Regions from separate parts of the Pseudomonas sp. DC1.2 genome, predicted to be linked through region 2. Evidence: predicted binding sites of a transcription regulator. Region 2 holds the regulator's gene; the other holds the start of a gene.

Region 1 (7,690 bases), 790 kb from region 2:
GGCGTGTGCGGGCGTATATGGCGCTGGCGATTACGGTGGTCATTACGCCGGCCCTGCCGCCGATGCCCCCGGTCAATCCACTGGACCTCAGCGGGCTGCTACTAATCGGCGAGCAGATCATCATCGGCGCGGTGATGGGCTTCTCCTTGCAGCTGTTCTTCCAGGCGTTCGTGGTGGCGGGACAGATCGTTGCGATTCAGATGGGCATGGGCTTCGCCTCGATGGTCGACCCCACCAACGGGGTGTCGGTGGCCGTCATCGGGCAATTCTTCACCATGCTGGTGACGTTGTTGTTCCTGTCCATGAACGGCCATCTGGTGGTCTTCGAAGTCCTCACCGAAAGCTTTACCACGCTGCCGGTCGGCAGCGGGTTTATGGTTAATCATTTCTGGGAACTGGCTGGCAAGCTCGGCTGGGTGCTGGGCGCGTCGCTGGTGTTGGTGCTGCCCGCGATCACCGCGTTGCTGGTGGTCAACATTGCGTTTGGCGTGATGACCCGGGCGGCGCCGCAACTGAACATCTTCTCCATTGGCTTTCCACTGACCCTGGTGCTCGGGATGTTCATCTTGTGGGTCAGCCTCGGCGACATCCTCAACCAGTTTCAACCCATGGCCTCTGAGGCCTTGCAGTTTTTACGTGAACTGGCACAGGCGCGCTGAGCATGGCTGAGAGCGAAAGTGGTCAAGACAAAACAGAAGACGCCACCGACAAGAAGAAAAAAGACGCCCGTGACAAGGGTGAGGTGGCGCGCTCCAAGGAACTCAACACCCTGGCGATCATGCTCGTCGGTGCCAGCGCCCTGCTGATTTTCGGCGGGGCGTTGGCTCAGGACATGATGGAGTTGATGCGCCTGAACTTCTCGCTGCCCCGTGAGGTGATTCTGGATCAGCGCTACATGAGCACCTACCTGATGCATTCGGGGCAGATTGCCCTGTGGGCAATTCAGCCGATCATGATTTCTTTGGTGCTGGCGGCAATTATCGGTCCGATTTCCCTGGGCGGCTGGCTGTTCGCGGCAGACTCCATGGCGCCCAAGTTCAGCCGAATGAACCCGCTCAGCGGCCTTAAGCGGATGTTTTCCAGCAAGGCGCTGGTGGAACTGCTCAAGGCCTTGGCCAAATTCATCATCATCCTGTTCGTGGCGCTGGCGGTGTTGTCGTCAGACATCGACGACCTGCTGCGTATCGCCCATGAACCGCTGGATCAGGCGATTATTCACAGCCTGCAAGTGGTCGGCTGGAGCACCCTGTGGATGGCCTGCGGGCTCATCATCATCGCGGCGGTGGACGTGCCGGTGCAGTTGTGGGAAAGCCACAAAAAACTGCTGATGACCAAGCAGGAAGTGCGTGACGAGCACAAGGATCAGGAAGGGCGGCCCGAGGTCAAGCAGCGCATTCGTCAGCTTCAGCGCGAAATGTCCCAGCGCCGAATGATGGCTGCGATCCCGGATGCCGACGTGATCATCACCAACCCGACCCACTACGCGGTTGCGCTCAAGTACGACCCGGAGAAGGGCGGGGCGCCGATGCTGGTTGCCAAGGGCAGCGACTTCCTGGCGTTGAAAATTCGCGAAATCGCGGTGGCCAATAACGTCATGCTCCTCGAATCGCCGGCTCTGGCGCGTTCGATTTATTACTCCACCGAACTCGATCAGGAAATCCCCGGCGGGCTGTACCTGGCGGTGGCGCAGGTACTGGCCTACGTCTACCAGATCCGCCAACACCGCGCCGGCAAGGGCAAGCGCCCGGACCCGCTCAAGGGCGACTTGCCGATCCCGCCGGATTTGCGCCGCGATTCTTGAGGGTGGTCTCGGTAATGCTGGGCGATGGCCGCTTTTTTTTACGCTGTTGTCCCGGCGCCAACAACTCGAAACCTTTGGCATCATTGAAAGACTTCACCGCCTCTCTGGACATGATCAGTGCTCCGCTGCCCGGTTTTACCGGGCCTGGTACACCCCATCGAATACCCAAAAGCTCACGCTGGCTACTGTTAGAACTAACAGGCGCTGGGGCAGTTCGGCTGCGCGTCAATCCCGATAAGACAAACCCCGCCCGATTCACCGGCAGCTCACCGAGCATGATGATCTGCGGGATCGCCGGCGTCGTGTTGTGCTGTGTGCTTTTTCAGGCGTAGAGGTGTTGCGGCCTGGCTCTCAACGAGCAGCGATGCTTCGCGCGAATCAAAAAAATATCCAGCGTCAGACTGTCGGTCTGTTCGCCCTGGCGTGACTCTATTTCGGTGGTCGGCAAAAGTTGGAAGGCTTCTTGCACTAGTCGCTTTGCGTCTGCTTCAGGCGTCAAAAGTTTTGCTTTAAAGGAACGAGGAAAGCCGGTGGATCGCTCTCAGCTAATCAACAGTGCTCGCACAAACGTCGCCGACTTGAGTCGGGGCAATCTGGGTGTGCCGCTGCTGCTGCTGGTCATGCTGGCGATGATGATGTTGCCGGTGCCGCCGTTCCTGCTGGACGTGTTTTTCACGTTCAACATCGCCTTGTCGATTGTCGTGTTGCTGGTCTGCGTCTACGCCTTGCGGCCGCTGGATTTCGCGGTGTTCCCGACGATTCTGCTGGTGGCGACGCTCATGCGCCTGGCGCTGAACGTGGCCTCCACGCGGGTCGTAATGCTCCACGGTCAGGAAGGGCACGCCGCCGCCGGCAAGGTGATTCAGGCCTTCGGTGAGGTGGTGATCGGCGGTAACTACGTGGTGGGTATCGTGGTTTTCGCGATCTTGATGATCATCAACTTCGTCGTTGTGACCAAGGGCGCCGGGCGGATTTCCGAGGTGAGCGCGCGTTTCACCCTCGATGCGATGCCCGGCAAACAAATGGCGATTGACGCCGACCTTAACGCCGGCCTGATTGATCAGCCCCAGGCCAAGCTGCGCCGCATGGAAGTGGCTCAAGAGGCCGAGTTTTATGGCTCCATGGACGGTGCCAGCAAGTTCGTGCGTGGTGACGCCATCGCCGGCCTGCTGATTCTGTTCATCAACCTGATCGGCGGCATGGCGGTGGGTATCTTCCAGCACGGCATGAGCTTCGGCGACGCCGGCAGGGTTTACGCCTTGTTGACCATCGGTGACGGTTTGGTGGCGCAATTGCCATCACTGTTGTTATCCACAGCGGCGGCGATCATGGTGACCCGTGCTTCCGGTTCGGAAGACATGGGTAAACAGATCGGTCGTCAGATGTTCGCCTCACCCAAGGCGCTGGCGGTGGCGGCAGGCTTGATGGCGGTCATGGGCCTGGTGCCCGGCATGCCGCATTTCTCCTTTCTCAGCATGGCGGCGCTGGCAGCGGGCGGCGCGTACCTGTTCTGGAAGAAACAAAACGTGGTCAAGGTGCAGGCGCTGCAAGAGGTCAAGCGTCAGCAGGAACTGTTGCCATCGCCTGCCCGTGCTCAGGAAACCAAAGAGCTGGGCTGGGACGATGTAACGCCTATCGACATGATTGGCCTGGAAGTGGGTTATCGCCTGATTCCGCTGGTGGATCGCAACCAGGGTGGTCAGTTGCTCGCGCGGATCAAGGGAGTGCGTAAAAAGCTCTCCCAGGATTTGGGCTTTTTGATGCCGACTGTGCATATCCGTGACAACCTCGACCTGGCGCCAAGCGCCTATCGCTTGACCCTGATGGGCGTGATCCTGGCCGAAGCCGAGATTTACCCGGACCGTGAGTTGGCGATCAACCCAGGGCAGGTCTACGGCACGCTCAATGGCATTACCGCCAAAGATCCGGCTTTTGGTCTGGAGGCGGTCTGGATCGAAATCAGTCAGCGTGCCCAGGCGCAATCCCTGGGTTACACCGTGGTCGATGCCAGTACGGTAGTGGCAACCCACTTGAACCAAATTTTGTACAAACACTCTAGTGAGCTGATTGGCCACGAAGAAGTGCAGCAACTCATGCAATTGCTGGCCAAAAGCTCGCCAAAACTGGCCGAAGAGCTGGTGCCAGGCGTGGTGTCGCTGTCGCAGTTGCTCAAGGTATTGCAGGCGCTGCTGGCTGAACAGGTGCCGGTTCGTGACATACGCAGCATTGCAGAAGCCATCGCTAACAATGCCGCCAAGAGTCAAGATACTGCCGCTCTGGTGGCGGCTGTGCGCGTCGGCGTATCCCGCGCAATCGTCCAAAGCATTGTAGGGACTGAGGCGGAGCTACCAGTTATCACTCTGGAGCCAAGGTTGGAACAGATATTGCTCAATAGTCTGCAGAAGGCAGGACAAGGCTCGGAAGAGGGCGTTCTGCTGGAGCCAAGCATGGCAGAGAAGCTGCAGCGCTCGTTGATCGAAGCCGCGCAGCGTCAAGAGATGCAAGGTCAACCGGTGATTCTGCTGGTGGCCGGTCCGGTTCGCGCGATGCTTTCGCGATTCGGTCGGCTGGCAGTGCCGGGTTTGCACGTGTTGGCTTATCAGGAAATTCCTGACAACAAGCAAGTGACCATCGTTGCGACAGTAGGGCCCAACGGCTGAGGTAGTGGTTTATGCAAGTTAAGCGTTTTTTCGCCGCCGATATGCGTCAGGCCATGAAACTGGTTCGTGATGAGTTGGGGGCTGATGCCGCCATCATTGGTAATCGCCGGATCGCTGGCGGTGTCGAACTAACGGCTGCCCTGGATTACAAGCTGTCGGCGCTGGCGCCGCGTGTTCCGAACATTGAACTCGAAGATGAATTGCGCAAGACGCAGTCGCGGATCGTCACTGCCCAGGCCGAGCTGAGCCTGCGTGGCGAGGGCGAAACCGAAGGCGACCAGACCACCAATCGCCAACTGTTTGCCGGTCTGCCGTTGACCGCCGCTGAGCCGCTGGTCGAGCCGACTTACACTCAGCCGCGGCGCCCTGCGCCGGCCCCGGCCTACGCCGCTGGCGGTGTCGATCCGCGAGCATTTGACTCGATGCGTTTCGAACTCAATAGCTTGCGCGAGTTGATGGAAGTACAGCTTGGCTCCCTGGCCTGGAATCAACTGCAAGGCAGTCGCCCCGCCCAGGCTAATCTCTGGCGTCGCTTGCAACGCATAGGCCTGTCTGGCCCGCTGTCGCGCGATCTGCTGGCGATGATTTCTGACATTGAAGAACCCCGTCAGGCCTGGCGCATGTTGTTGGCGCACCTGGCGCGGATGATCGCCACCCCCGAAGTCGAACCTCTGGAAGAGGGTGGCGTGATTGCGATGGTCGGCCCTGCGGGCATGGGCAAGACGACGACGCTGGCCAAACTGGCGGCCCGTTATGTACTCAAGTACGGCGCGCAGAGCATCGCGCTGGTGAGCATGGACAGCTACCGCATTGGCGCTCAGGAGCAACTCAAGACCCTGGGCCGGATTCTCAATGTGTCGGTGACCCACGTCGATCCGGGTCAGTCCCTGGCGCAGGCGCTGGATCCACTGTTGCGCAAACGCGTGGTGCTGATCGACACCGCCGGCCTCCAGGCCAGCGACCCGGCGCTGCGCATGCAACTTGAAAGCCTGGCCGGCCGTGGCATCAAATCGAAGAATTATCTAGTGCTGGCAACCACCAGCCAGAAGCAGGTCCTGGCGGCCGCTTATCACAGTTACAAGCGTTGCGGTCTGGCTGGGTGCATCCTGACTAAATTGGATGAAACGGCGAGTCTGGGCGAGGTGTTGAGCCTGGCCATCAGTCATGAATTGCCGGTGGCGTATCTCACCGACGGCCCGCGGATTCCGGATGATTTGCATCTGCCGCGTCGTCACCAGTTGGTCAGTCGCGCGGTGAGCGTGCAAATGCAGGAAGAGCCCAGCGAAGAAGCTATGGCTGATATGTTCGCTGATATCTACCACAGCCCGACCAAACAGGTCGGCTGAGGTATTCATCAACAGTTTTTGTACCTACATCGATGGCCTGCCATGCATTGTTCCGATGGTGAACGCGCAGCCAGTAATGTGGCCTCCGTCTAAGTAAGACAAGGTAAAGAAATAACATGGGCAGCATGCATCCCGTACAGGTGATCGCGGTGACCGGCGGCAAAGGTGGCGTCGGGAAGACTAACGTGTCAGTAAACTTGTCCCTGGCTCTAGCTGAGCTTGGCCGACGGGTCATGCTGCTGGACGCTGACTTGGGATTGGCCAACGTCGACGTTCTACTGGGTCTCACACCCAAACGGACGCTGGCCGACGTGATTGAAGGTCGCTGCGAGCTGCGCGACGTTTTGTTGCAGGGCCCTGGCGGTATTCGGATCGTTCCCGCGGCGTCCGGCACGCAGAGCATGGTGCATCTGACACCGGCCCAACACGCCGGCCTGATTCAGGCGTTCAGCGATATCGGTGACAACCTTGACGTCCTGGTGATCGACACGGCCGCAGGCATTGGTGACTCGGTCGTCAGTTTCGTGCGCGCTGCGCAAGAAGTGCTGCTGGTGGTCTGTGACGAGCCGACCTCGATCACGGATGCCTACGCCTTGATCAAACTGCTAAACCGCGATTACGGCATGAACCGCTTCCGGGTCCTGGCCAACATGGCACAGAGCCCGCAGGAAGGTCGCAACCTGTTCGCCAAGTTGACCAAGGTCACAGACCGTTTCCTTGACGTCGCCTTACAATACGTCGGCGCCGTGCCTTATGACGAAAGCGTGCGCAAAGCCGTGCAGAAGCAGCGCGCCGTCTACGAAGCCTTTCCGCGTTCCAAGTGCTCACTGGCGTTCAAAGCCATTGCACAAAAGGTCGACACTTGGCCGCTGCCCGCCAACCCGCGCGGCCACCTGGAGTTTTTTGTCGAGCGTCTCGTGCAACAAACCGCAGGGCCCGTCCTATGACATCAAGTGGCTACAACCTCTACAAGAAGTCTGCACGTGACTCACAATACGAGCTGATTGAGCGTTACGCGCCACTGGTCAAACGCATTGCTTACCATTTGCTGGCGCGTCTGCCGGCCAGTGTCCAGGTCGAAGACCTGATCCAGGCCGGTATGATCGGGCTACTGGAAGTCTCAACCAAATACGACGCCAGCAAAGGTGCCAGCTTTGAGACCTACGCGGGCATTCGAATCCGCGGCGCGATGCTTGATGAAGTCCGCAAGGGCGACTGGGCACCACGTTCCGTTCACCGCAATACGCGAATGGTGAGCGACGCAATTCGTTCTATTGAAGCTAAAACCGGCCGTGACGCTAAAGATCACGAGGTTGCGGCCGAACTCCAATTGAGTCTCGACGATTATTACGGGATTTTGAACGATACCTTGGGCAGTCGGCTCTTCAGTTTTGACGACCTGTTGCAGGACGGCGAACACGAAGGACTGCACGAGGATGGCGCCAGTGCTCATACGGAGCCGTCACGTGATCTGGAAGATGAACGGTTCCAGGCCGCGCTGGCGGACGCGATTGCCAATTTGCCGGAGCGTGAGCGGCTGGTGTTGGCGCTGTACTACGACGAAGAGCTGAACCTCAAGGAAATCGGTGAGGTCCTGGGGGTCAGCGAATCGCGGGTCAGCCAGTTACATAGCCAGTGCGCGGCCCGTTTGCGGGGGCGTTTGGGGGAGTGGCGAGCGCGCTGAAGGCAGTGTGGGGGACACTGCGAACGAGGCTGGTGCGGTGATGAACGGCACCGGTCTTGCTCTGTTGTGCTCCACGCAGTCATCGAGTGCTTTGCCGGATTGATTGAAATGGCGCGTCCAGGTGCTGGGCGCGTTTAAGACTGCTTGGAGGTCGAATTGGACAAGAACATGAAAATCCTCATCGTTGATGACTTCTCAA
Region 2 (7,690 bases):
ACTGATCCCGCAATTCTGGCTTCCAGTAAGGGTTTGGCAGGCAGCGCACATCGAACACTAAGTCGGCATCCACCGGCATCCCACGCTTGAATCCAAAAGACTCCACCAGGAAAGCGGTACCGGGTTCTGGCTGGTTAAGTAGGCGCAACTTGATGGTGTCGCGCAACTGGTACAGATTCAGGTTGGTGGTATTGATCTTGAGGTCGGCCAGGTCTGAGATGGGGCCCAGCAGTTGGGTTTCATCTTCAATCGCTTCTGCCAGCGAGCGATTGGCGCTGGTCAGCGGATGGCGACGACGGGTTTCCGAGAAGCGCTTGAGCAATGTTTCTTCGTCGGCGTCCAGATAAACAACATCGCACTGGATATGCCGGCTGCGGACTTCCTCGAGTAATTCGGGAAAGCGCGAAAGATGGCTGGGCAGGTTGCGTGCATCAATAGAAACAGCGACCAGCGGTTGCGCTAGCTCGGTATGAATCAATGCGCGTTCGGCCAACTCTGGTAACAGGCCTGCCGGCAGGTTGTCGATACAGTAGTAGCCGCTGTCCTCAAGGACATCGAGTGCGGTGCTTTTACCTGAGCCGGACCGGCCGCTGACAATGATCAAGCGCATGATTACTGACCGTTTTGCTCGTCCAGGACAACCTGATACAAGGCTTCGTTACTCGGGGCGCTACGCAGGCGATCACGAACTTCCTTGCGATCAAGCATGCTGGCGATCTGTCGAAGCAATTCAAGGTGCGCATCGGTGGCGGCTTGCGGTACCAGCAGTACAAACAGCAAATCAACCGGGGCGCCGTCAATAGCGTCGAAATCGATGGGAGCATCCAGGTGCATCAACGCACTGATGGGCGCTTCGCAGCCTTTGAGGCGGCAGTGGGGGATGGCGATACCGTTGCCAAAACCCGTGGAGCCGAGTTTTTCACGGGCAACCAAGCTCTCGAAGACATCCTGCATGGCCAGATCCGGCACTTCGCGGGCGATCAGGTTGGCAATTTGTTCGAGTACTTTCTTTTTACTGCCGCCCGGCACGTTCACAAGGGAACGGCCGGGGGTCAGGATGTTTTCAAGTCGGATCATGGGTAGGGAGTGTTAACGACCGGTTGCGCCCTGAAGCAGGCTTTGGGTCTTTTCCTTATGCTTTTTAAGTTGGCGATCCAGCTTGTCGGTCAGCAGGTCAATGGCCGCATACATGTCTGAATGCTCGGCATTGGCGACCACTTCTCCGCCGGGGATATGCAAGGTGGCTTCGATTTTCTGCTTCAGCTTCTCGACGTTCATCGTGACTTGCACATTGGTGATTTTGTCGAAATGCCCCTCAAGCCTTTTGAGTTTTTCGCCTATGTAGGCGCGCAGGGGCTCTGTCACTTCCAGCTGGTGTCCACTGATATTGACTTGCATACAGCTTCTCCTTCGTTGCCAGTGCATAAAGCGGCAGGTAGAAATACCTGCCACTGGAACGCTGTGCTGTGGCTTACATCAACCGCTTGCGTTCGCTCGAAGGCGCGATCCCTAGGGACTCACGGTACTTGGCGACGGTGCGGCGAGCCACCTGAATGCCTTGTGCCTCCAGTAAACCAGCGATCTTGCTGTCACTCAACGGCTTTTTCTGATTTTCCGCGGCAACCAGTTTTTTGATGATCGCGCGGATTGCCGTGGACGAGCATTCACCGCCTTCGGAGGTGCTGACGTGGCTGGAGAAAAAGTATTTCAACTCATATATGCCCCGTGGGGTATGCATGAATTTCTGCGTGGTTACCCGTGAAATCGTTGATTCGTGCATCCCCACCGCTTCGGCGATGTCATGCAGTACCAGCGGTTTCATGGCCTCGTCACCGTACTCCAGGAAGCCTCGCTGATGCTCGACGATCTGGGTGGCTACTTTCATCAGGGTTTCGTTGCGGCTCTGAAGGCTCTTGATGAACCAGCGGGCTTCTTGCAACTGATTACGCATGAACGTGTTATCGGCGCTGGTGTCCGCGCGACGCACGAAACCTGCGTACTGGGCGTTGACCCGCAGGCGTGGCACCGACTCCTGGTTCAGCTCTACCAGCCAGCGTTCGTTATCTTTACGCACGATGACGTCGGGCACCACGTATTCGGCTTCGCTGGACTCTATCTGTGAGCCTGGGCGTGGATTGAGGCTTTGGACCAGTTCGATGACCTGCCGCAGCTCATCTTCCTTGAGTTTCATGCGCCGCATGAGCTGGCTGTAGTCGCGGCTGCCGAGCAAATCTATGTAATCACTGACCAGGCGTTTGGCTTCAGCCAGCCAAGGCGTCTTGGCGGGCAGTTGGCGCAATTGCAGCAGCAGGCATTCGCCCAGGTTCCGGGCACCGATACCAGCAGGTTCGAATTGCTGGATGCGGTGCAGGACGGCTTCGATTTCGTCCAGTTCGATATCCAGTTCCGGGTCGAAGGCTTCGAGGATTTCATCGAGCGTTTCGTCCAGGTAGCCCTGATTGTTGATGCAGTCGATCAGGGTGACGGCGATCAAGCGATCAGTGTCGGACATCGGTGCAAGATTCAATTGCCACAGCAGGTGGCTTTGCAGGCTTTCACCGACCGATGTGCGGGTGGTGAAATCCCACTCGTCGTCATCGTTGCTCGGCAGGCTGCTGGCGCTAGTCTGGTAGACGTCATCCCAGGCCGTGTCGACAGGCAGTTCGTTGGGGATGCGTTCGTTCCAGTCGCCTTCCTCAAGGTTATCCACCGTTGGGGCGGATTCCTGGTAAGAGGGTTCCTGAACGTCGGCGTTGGGTTTCTGCTCGGCGCTGTCGGCCAACGGGTCGGTGTTATCGAAGTCGTCGCCTTCTTCCTGGCGTTCGAGCATCGGATTGGACTCCAAGGCCTCCTGGATTTCCTGTTGCAGGTCCAAGGTCGACAATTGGAGCAGGCGGATAGCCTGTTGCAGCTGCGGTGTCATCGTCAGCTGCTGGCCCATTCTCAAGACTAGCGATGGTTTCATGGCAGGGGCTTAACACCTTATTCGCCGGCGCACATGCGCCATCCACTACAGGGCGCCGGAGCGCCAAACATAAGCAAATTATATGCCTGAAACTGAAGTGTTTGCCTAGAGCGCTGTAACAATAAAACCCCTAAGGCTTCACTGATACGCTTTTCTGGCCATCGGCTGAACACCTTTGGAGCTTCGTGTTTGCCGGGAGCGCTGTAGCAATAAAAAAACTTTATTGGAACGCACGCTCAGGCCATTGCCGGGCACCTCAGTGCTTACAGGCGGAACTCATGGCCTAGATAAACTTCTTTTACCAGCTCGTTGGCCAGGATGGTTGCAGAATCGCCTTCGGCGATCAGTTGTCCATCGTTGACGATGTAGGCTGTTTCGCAGATATCCAATGTTTCACGGACGTTGTGGTCGGTGATCAAGACGCCGATGCCCTTTGCCTTGAGGTGATGGATGATTTGCTTGATGTCGCCCACGGAGATCGGGTCAACGCCGGCGAAAGGTTCGTCCAGCAGGATGAATTTCGGTGCCGTGGCCAGTGCTCTTGCGATTTCCACGCGACGGCGCTCACCACCGGAAAGGCTCATGCCGAGGTTGTCGCGAATGTGGTTGATATGGAATTCCTGGAGCAGGCTTTCCAACTCTTGGCGCCGCCCGGCTTTGTCGAGTTCTTTTCGTGTCTCAAGAATCGCCATGATGTTGTCGGCCACCGACAGTTTGCGGAAGATCGACGCTTCTTGCGGGAGATAGCCGATACCGGCCTTTGCACGGCCGTGCATCGGTTGGTGGCTCACGTCGAGGTCGTCGATCAGTACGCGGCCCTGATCGGCCTGTACCAAGCCGACGATCATGTAGAAGCAGGTGGTCTTGCCCGCGCCATTGGGGCCGAGCAGGCCGACGATCTGTCCGCTGTCGATGGACAGGCTGACGTCGCGCACGACTTGCCGGCCCTTATAGCTCTTGGCCAGATGTTGGGCTTTGAGAGTTGCCATTACTGGGCCTTCTGCTTCGGCGGGATCACCATGTCGATCCGTTGGCGTGGCGTGGTGATTGGCGAGCCATTGGCGCGGCCTGCGGTAGCCACCTGTTTCACCGTGTCATAGACGATTTTCTCGCCTTCGGTGGTACTGCCGTCGTCGCTGATGACTTTGGCTTGGTCGATCAGCACGATGCGGTTTTGCTGGGCATGGTACTGAACGGTCTTGCCGTAGCCTTTAACTGGCTGCGGCGAGTCGGGCTTCTGCTTCTGCTCGAAATACGCGAGGTTGCCCACGGAGGTCACGACGTCGATTTCGCCGGCCGGCGTGCGAGTGATGGTCACGGTGTTGCCGGTGACCTTCATCGAGCCTTGGGTGATGATCACGTCACCTTTATAGGTGGCGATCCCTTGCTTGTCATCGAGCTGAGCATCGTCAGCCTGGATGCGGATCGGTTGCTGGCTATCGTTCGGCAGAGCCCAGGCGCTCACGCTTCCCAGTGCTGCGCCCAGACTGAGCAAAATAGGGAGGGTTTTAACGAGCCTCATACTGTCCTCTTACTTTCGATAGCAGGTGTATCCTGCTTTCTTTCAAATACGCTTTCATTCCCGTGCCAAATGACACCCCGCCAGCGCCGTCGATTCTAACGGGTTGCTCGGTCTGCGCATATTGCTGCTGTGGGAACACTGTCATACGGGTGCTGGTAATAATGGTGTCGCGGTTCTTTTCATCGGTGCGTGCAATGCGTACTGAGTCGATCAGTTCCACTTGCGTGCCGCCCGGGTTGACCTCGCCGCGCAAACTTTGCACGTGCCACGGAAACTCGGTGCCACGGAACATGTTCAGGTCGGGGTTGGTCAGCAGCGTTACATCGCTCGCTTTCAAGTGTTCGACCTTGTCTGAGGTCAGGTCGTACTGCAATTTGCCATCTGGCAGGAACTGCATACTTTGTGCGTTGGTGGCGTAGTAGTCGATCTCGCCTTCATCGACCTTGGCCACTGGCTTGTCGAGGAAGCGTTCCGGGCTGATGTTCCAGTAGCCGACGGCCGCGAATATCGCAGCGATGCAGCCGAACATCAGGATGTTGCGAATCTTTTTGCTCAGCATAAATGGGCTCACAGGTACGCAGCGTTGGCTGCATCGAGGCGGCCTTGGGCGCGCAGGATCAATTCGCAGAATTCCCTGGCGGCGCCTTCGCCGCCTCGGGCCTGGGTAACGCCGTGGGCGTGTTCACGGACGAAACTGGCGGCGTTGGCCACGGCCATGCCCAGGCCCACGCGGCGAATCACCGGTAGGTCCGGCAGGTCGTCACCGAGGTAGGCAACCTGTTCATAGCTTAGGTTGAGTTGAGCAAGAAGCTCGTCCAGCACGACCAGTTTGTCTTCGCGGCCCTGGTACAGGTGTGGAATCCCCAGGTTCTTTGCACGCCGTTCGACCACCGGGGTCTTACGACCGCTGATGATAGCGGTCTGAACGCCGGCTGCCATCAACATCTTGATGCCTTGGCCATCAAGGGTGCTGAATGTCTTGAATTCGCTGCCGTCTTCCAGGAAGTACAGGCGGCCGTCAGTCAGCACGCCGTCGACGTCAAATACGGCCAGTTTGATCTGTTTGCCGCGTTGCAGCAGGTCGGTACTCATTACATCACTCCTGCGCGCAGCAAATCGTGCATGTTCAAGGCGCCAACCGGGCGATCCTCGCTGTCGACCACTACCAGTGCGTTGATTTTATGGTCTTCCATGATTTTCAGGGCTTCGGCGGCGAGCATTTCGGCGCGGGCGGTCTTGCCATGCGCGGTCATGACCTGGTCGATGGTGGCGCTGCGGATATCAATGCTGCGGTCCAGTGTGCGACGCAGGTCGCCGTCCGTGAAAATCCCGGCGAGCCTGCCGTCTGCTTCCAGGATAACGGTCATGCCCAAGCCTTTTCGGGTCATCTCCATCAGCGCGTCCTTTAGCAGCGTGCCACGTTGCACCTGTGGCAGTTCCTGGCCGGCGTGCATGACGTGTTCCACTTTCAGGAGCAGGCGTCGGCCAAGTGCGCCGCCAGGATGGGAAAAAGCGAAATCTTCGGCCGTAAAGCCGCGTGCCTCCAGCAGAGCAACAGCCAGGGCGTCGCCCATGACCAGCGCTGCGGTCGTCGACGAGGTGGGCGCAAGGTTCAGCGGGCAGGCTTCGTGTTCGACATGCACGTTAAGATTGACTTCGGCAGCCTTGGCCAGCGGCGAATCAGGGTTGCCGGTGAGGCTGATCAACTGGATGCCGAGGCGTTTGATCAGCGGCAGCAGGGTAACGATTTCATTGGTGGAGCCGGAGTTCGACAATGCAAGGATGATGTCATCGCGAGTGATCATGCCCATGTCGCCGTGACTGGCTTCGGCCGGGTGTACGAAAAATGCAGTGGTGCCGGTGCTGGCCAGGGTGGCGGCAATTTTGTTGCCGATGTGCCCGGATTTGCCCATGCCGACCACGACGACGCGGCCTTTGCTGGCCAGAATCATCTCGCAAGCGCGCACGAAATCCGCGTCGATATGGGGCAGCAAGCCTTGTACGGCTTCCAGCTCAAGGCGGATGGTGCGTTGTGCCGATTGAATCAGGTCGCGGGATTGGCTCATGTCTGAAATCGTATAGCCCGATGAAAAGGCGGCGATTATAGCGGTAATGATCGAAACCCTCACGCAAGTTCGTCGTGCTTTGTTAACAGCCGTTCTCTAATGCCTCTAAATCAGCATTTTTGCCTGTCACGTTGCTGAATATGCTCTGGCTTGGGCCTTGGGCGGTTGGCCTTTGCAGTGATATAGTTCGCCGCCAGTTCGGCCCGCCCGGGAGGTATGTGCTTTCGTCAGGAAGCCAGGCGTCCGAGTGAGAGGCTGCATCGCAAGGAGTTTAGATGAGTGCCGATAACGCCTACGCGGTCGAGCTGAAGGGACTGTCCTTCAAGCGCGGTGCGCGCAGCATTTTCAATAACGTCGATATCCGTATCCCTCGCGGCAAGGTCACCGGCATCATGGGACCTTCCGGGTGTGGCAAGACCACGCTTCTACGGTTGATGGGTGCGCAATTGCGGCCCAGCAGCGGTGAAGTCTGGGTCAACGGTCAGAACCTGCCGAAGCTTTCGCGCAGTGATCTGTTCGATGCGCGCAAGCACATGGGTGTGCTGTTTCAGAGTGGCGCCCTGTTTACCGATCTCGATGTGTTCGAGAACGTCGCTTTTCCGCTGCGCGTTCACACCGACCTGCCGGATGAAATGATCCGGGACATCGTCCTGCTCAAGTTGCAGGCCGTGGGTTTGCGTGGGGCCATTGACTTGATGCCGGACGAGCTGTCCGGTGGCATGAAGCGTCGTGTGGCGCTGGCCAGGGCGATTGCGCTCGATCCGCAAATTCTCATGTATGACGAACCTTTCGTCGGCCAAGACCCTATCGCCATGGGCGTGCTGGTGCGTCTGATCCGTCTGCTGAACGACGCACTGGGCATTACCAGCATCGTTGTCTCCCATGACCTGGCAGAGACCGCGAGCATCGCCGACTATATTTATGTAGTCGGCGATGGGCAGGTATTGGGGCAAGGCACTCCGGATGAATTGATGAACTCCGACGAGCCTCGTATTCGTCAGTTCATGACCGGCGATCCCGACGGCCCAGTTCCGTATCACTTTCCAGCGACGGATTACCGCGCAGATCTTCTGGGGAAGCGTTGATGCGCAAGATTTCACTGATCGAAAGAGTTCGTCGGTTCGGGGAGGCTGCTAT

Evidence for each region. The regulator sigma-54, encoded in region 2, starts transcription at its own class of promoters, with help from an activator protein. The targets are predictions, from matches to a motif close to ANTGGCATNNANNTTGCTNT.
Region 1: the regulator sigma-54 is predicted to act here: its motif matches at 2,293-2,312, upstream of flhA (flagellar biosynthesis protein FlhA).

What each region holds. Positions count from the first base shown of each region.
Region 1 covers NZ_CP133782.1:1,725,690-1,733,379, forward strand. Annotated here, with positions in the region: gene fliR (flagellar biosynthetic protein FliR) at 1-659, shown strand, start outside; gene flhB (flagellar biosynthesis protein FlhB) at 662-1,801, shown strand; gene flhA (flagellar biosynthesis protein FlhA) at 2,332-4,461, shown strand; gene flhF (flagellar biosynthesis protein FlhF) at 4,473-5,807, shown strand; gene fleN (flagellar synthesis regulator FleN) at 5,924-6,754, shown strand; gene fliA (RNA polymerase sigma factor FliA) at 6,751-7,491, shown strand; gene RHM68_RS07820 (chemotaxis response regulator CheY) at 7,660-7,690, shown strand, end outside.
Region 2 covers NZ_CP133782.1:934,610-942,299, forward strand. Annotated here, with positions in the region: gene rapZ (RNase adapter RapZ) at 1-610, opposite strand, end outside; gene ptsN (PTS IIA-like nitrogen regulatory protein PtsN) at 613-1,077, opposite strand; gene hpf (ribosome hibernation-promoting factor, HPF/YfiA family) at 1,090-1,398, opposite strand; gene RHM68_RS04085 (RNA polymerase factor sigma-54) at 1,472-2,965, opposite strand; gene lptB (LPS export ABC transporter ATP-binding protein) at 3,229-3,954, opposite strand; gene lptA (lipopolysaccharide transport periplasmic protein LptA) at 3,954-4,487, opposite strand; gene lptC (LPS export ABC transporter periplasmic protein LptC) at 4,474-5,046, opposite strand; gene RHM68_RS04105 (HAD family hydrolase) at 5,055-5,579, opposite strand; gene RHM68_RS04110 (KpsF/GutQ family sugar-phosphate isomerase) at 5,579-6,553, opposite strand; gene RHM68_RS04115 (ATP-binding cassette domain-containing protein) at 6,829-7,638, shown strand; gene mlaE (lipid asymmetry maintenance ABC transporter permease subunit MlaE) at 7,638-7,690, shown strand, end outside.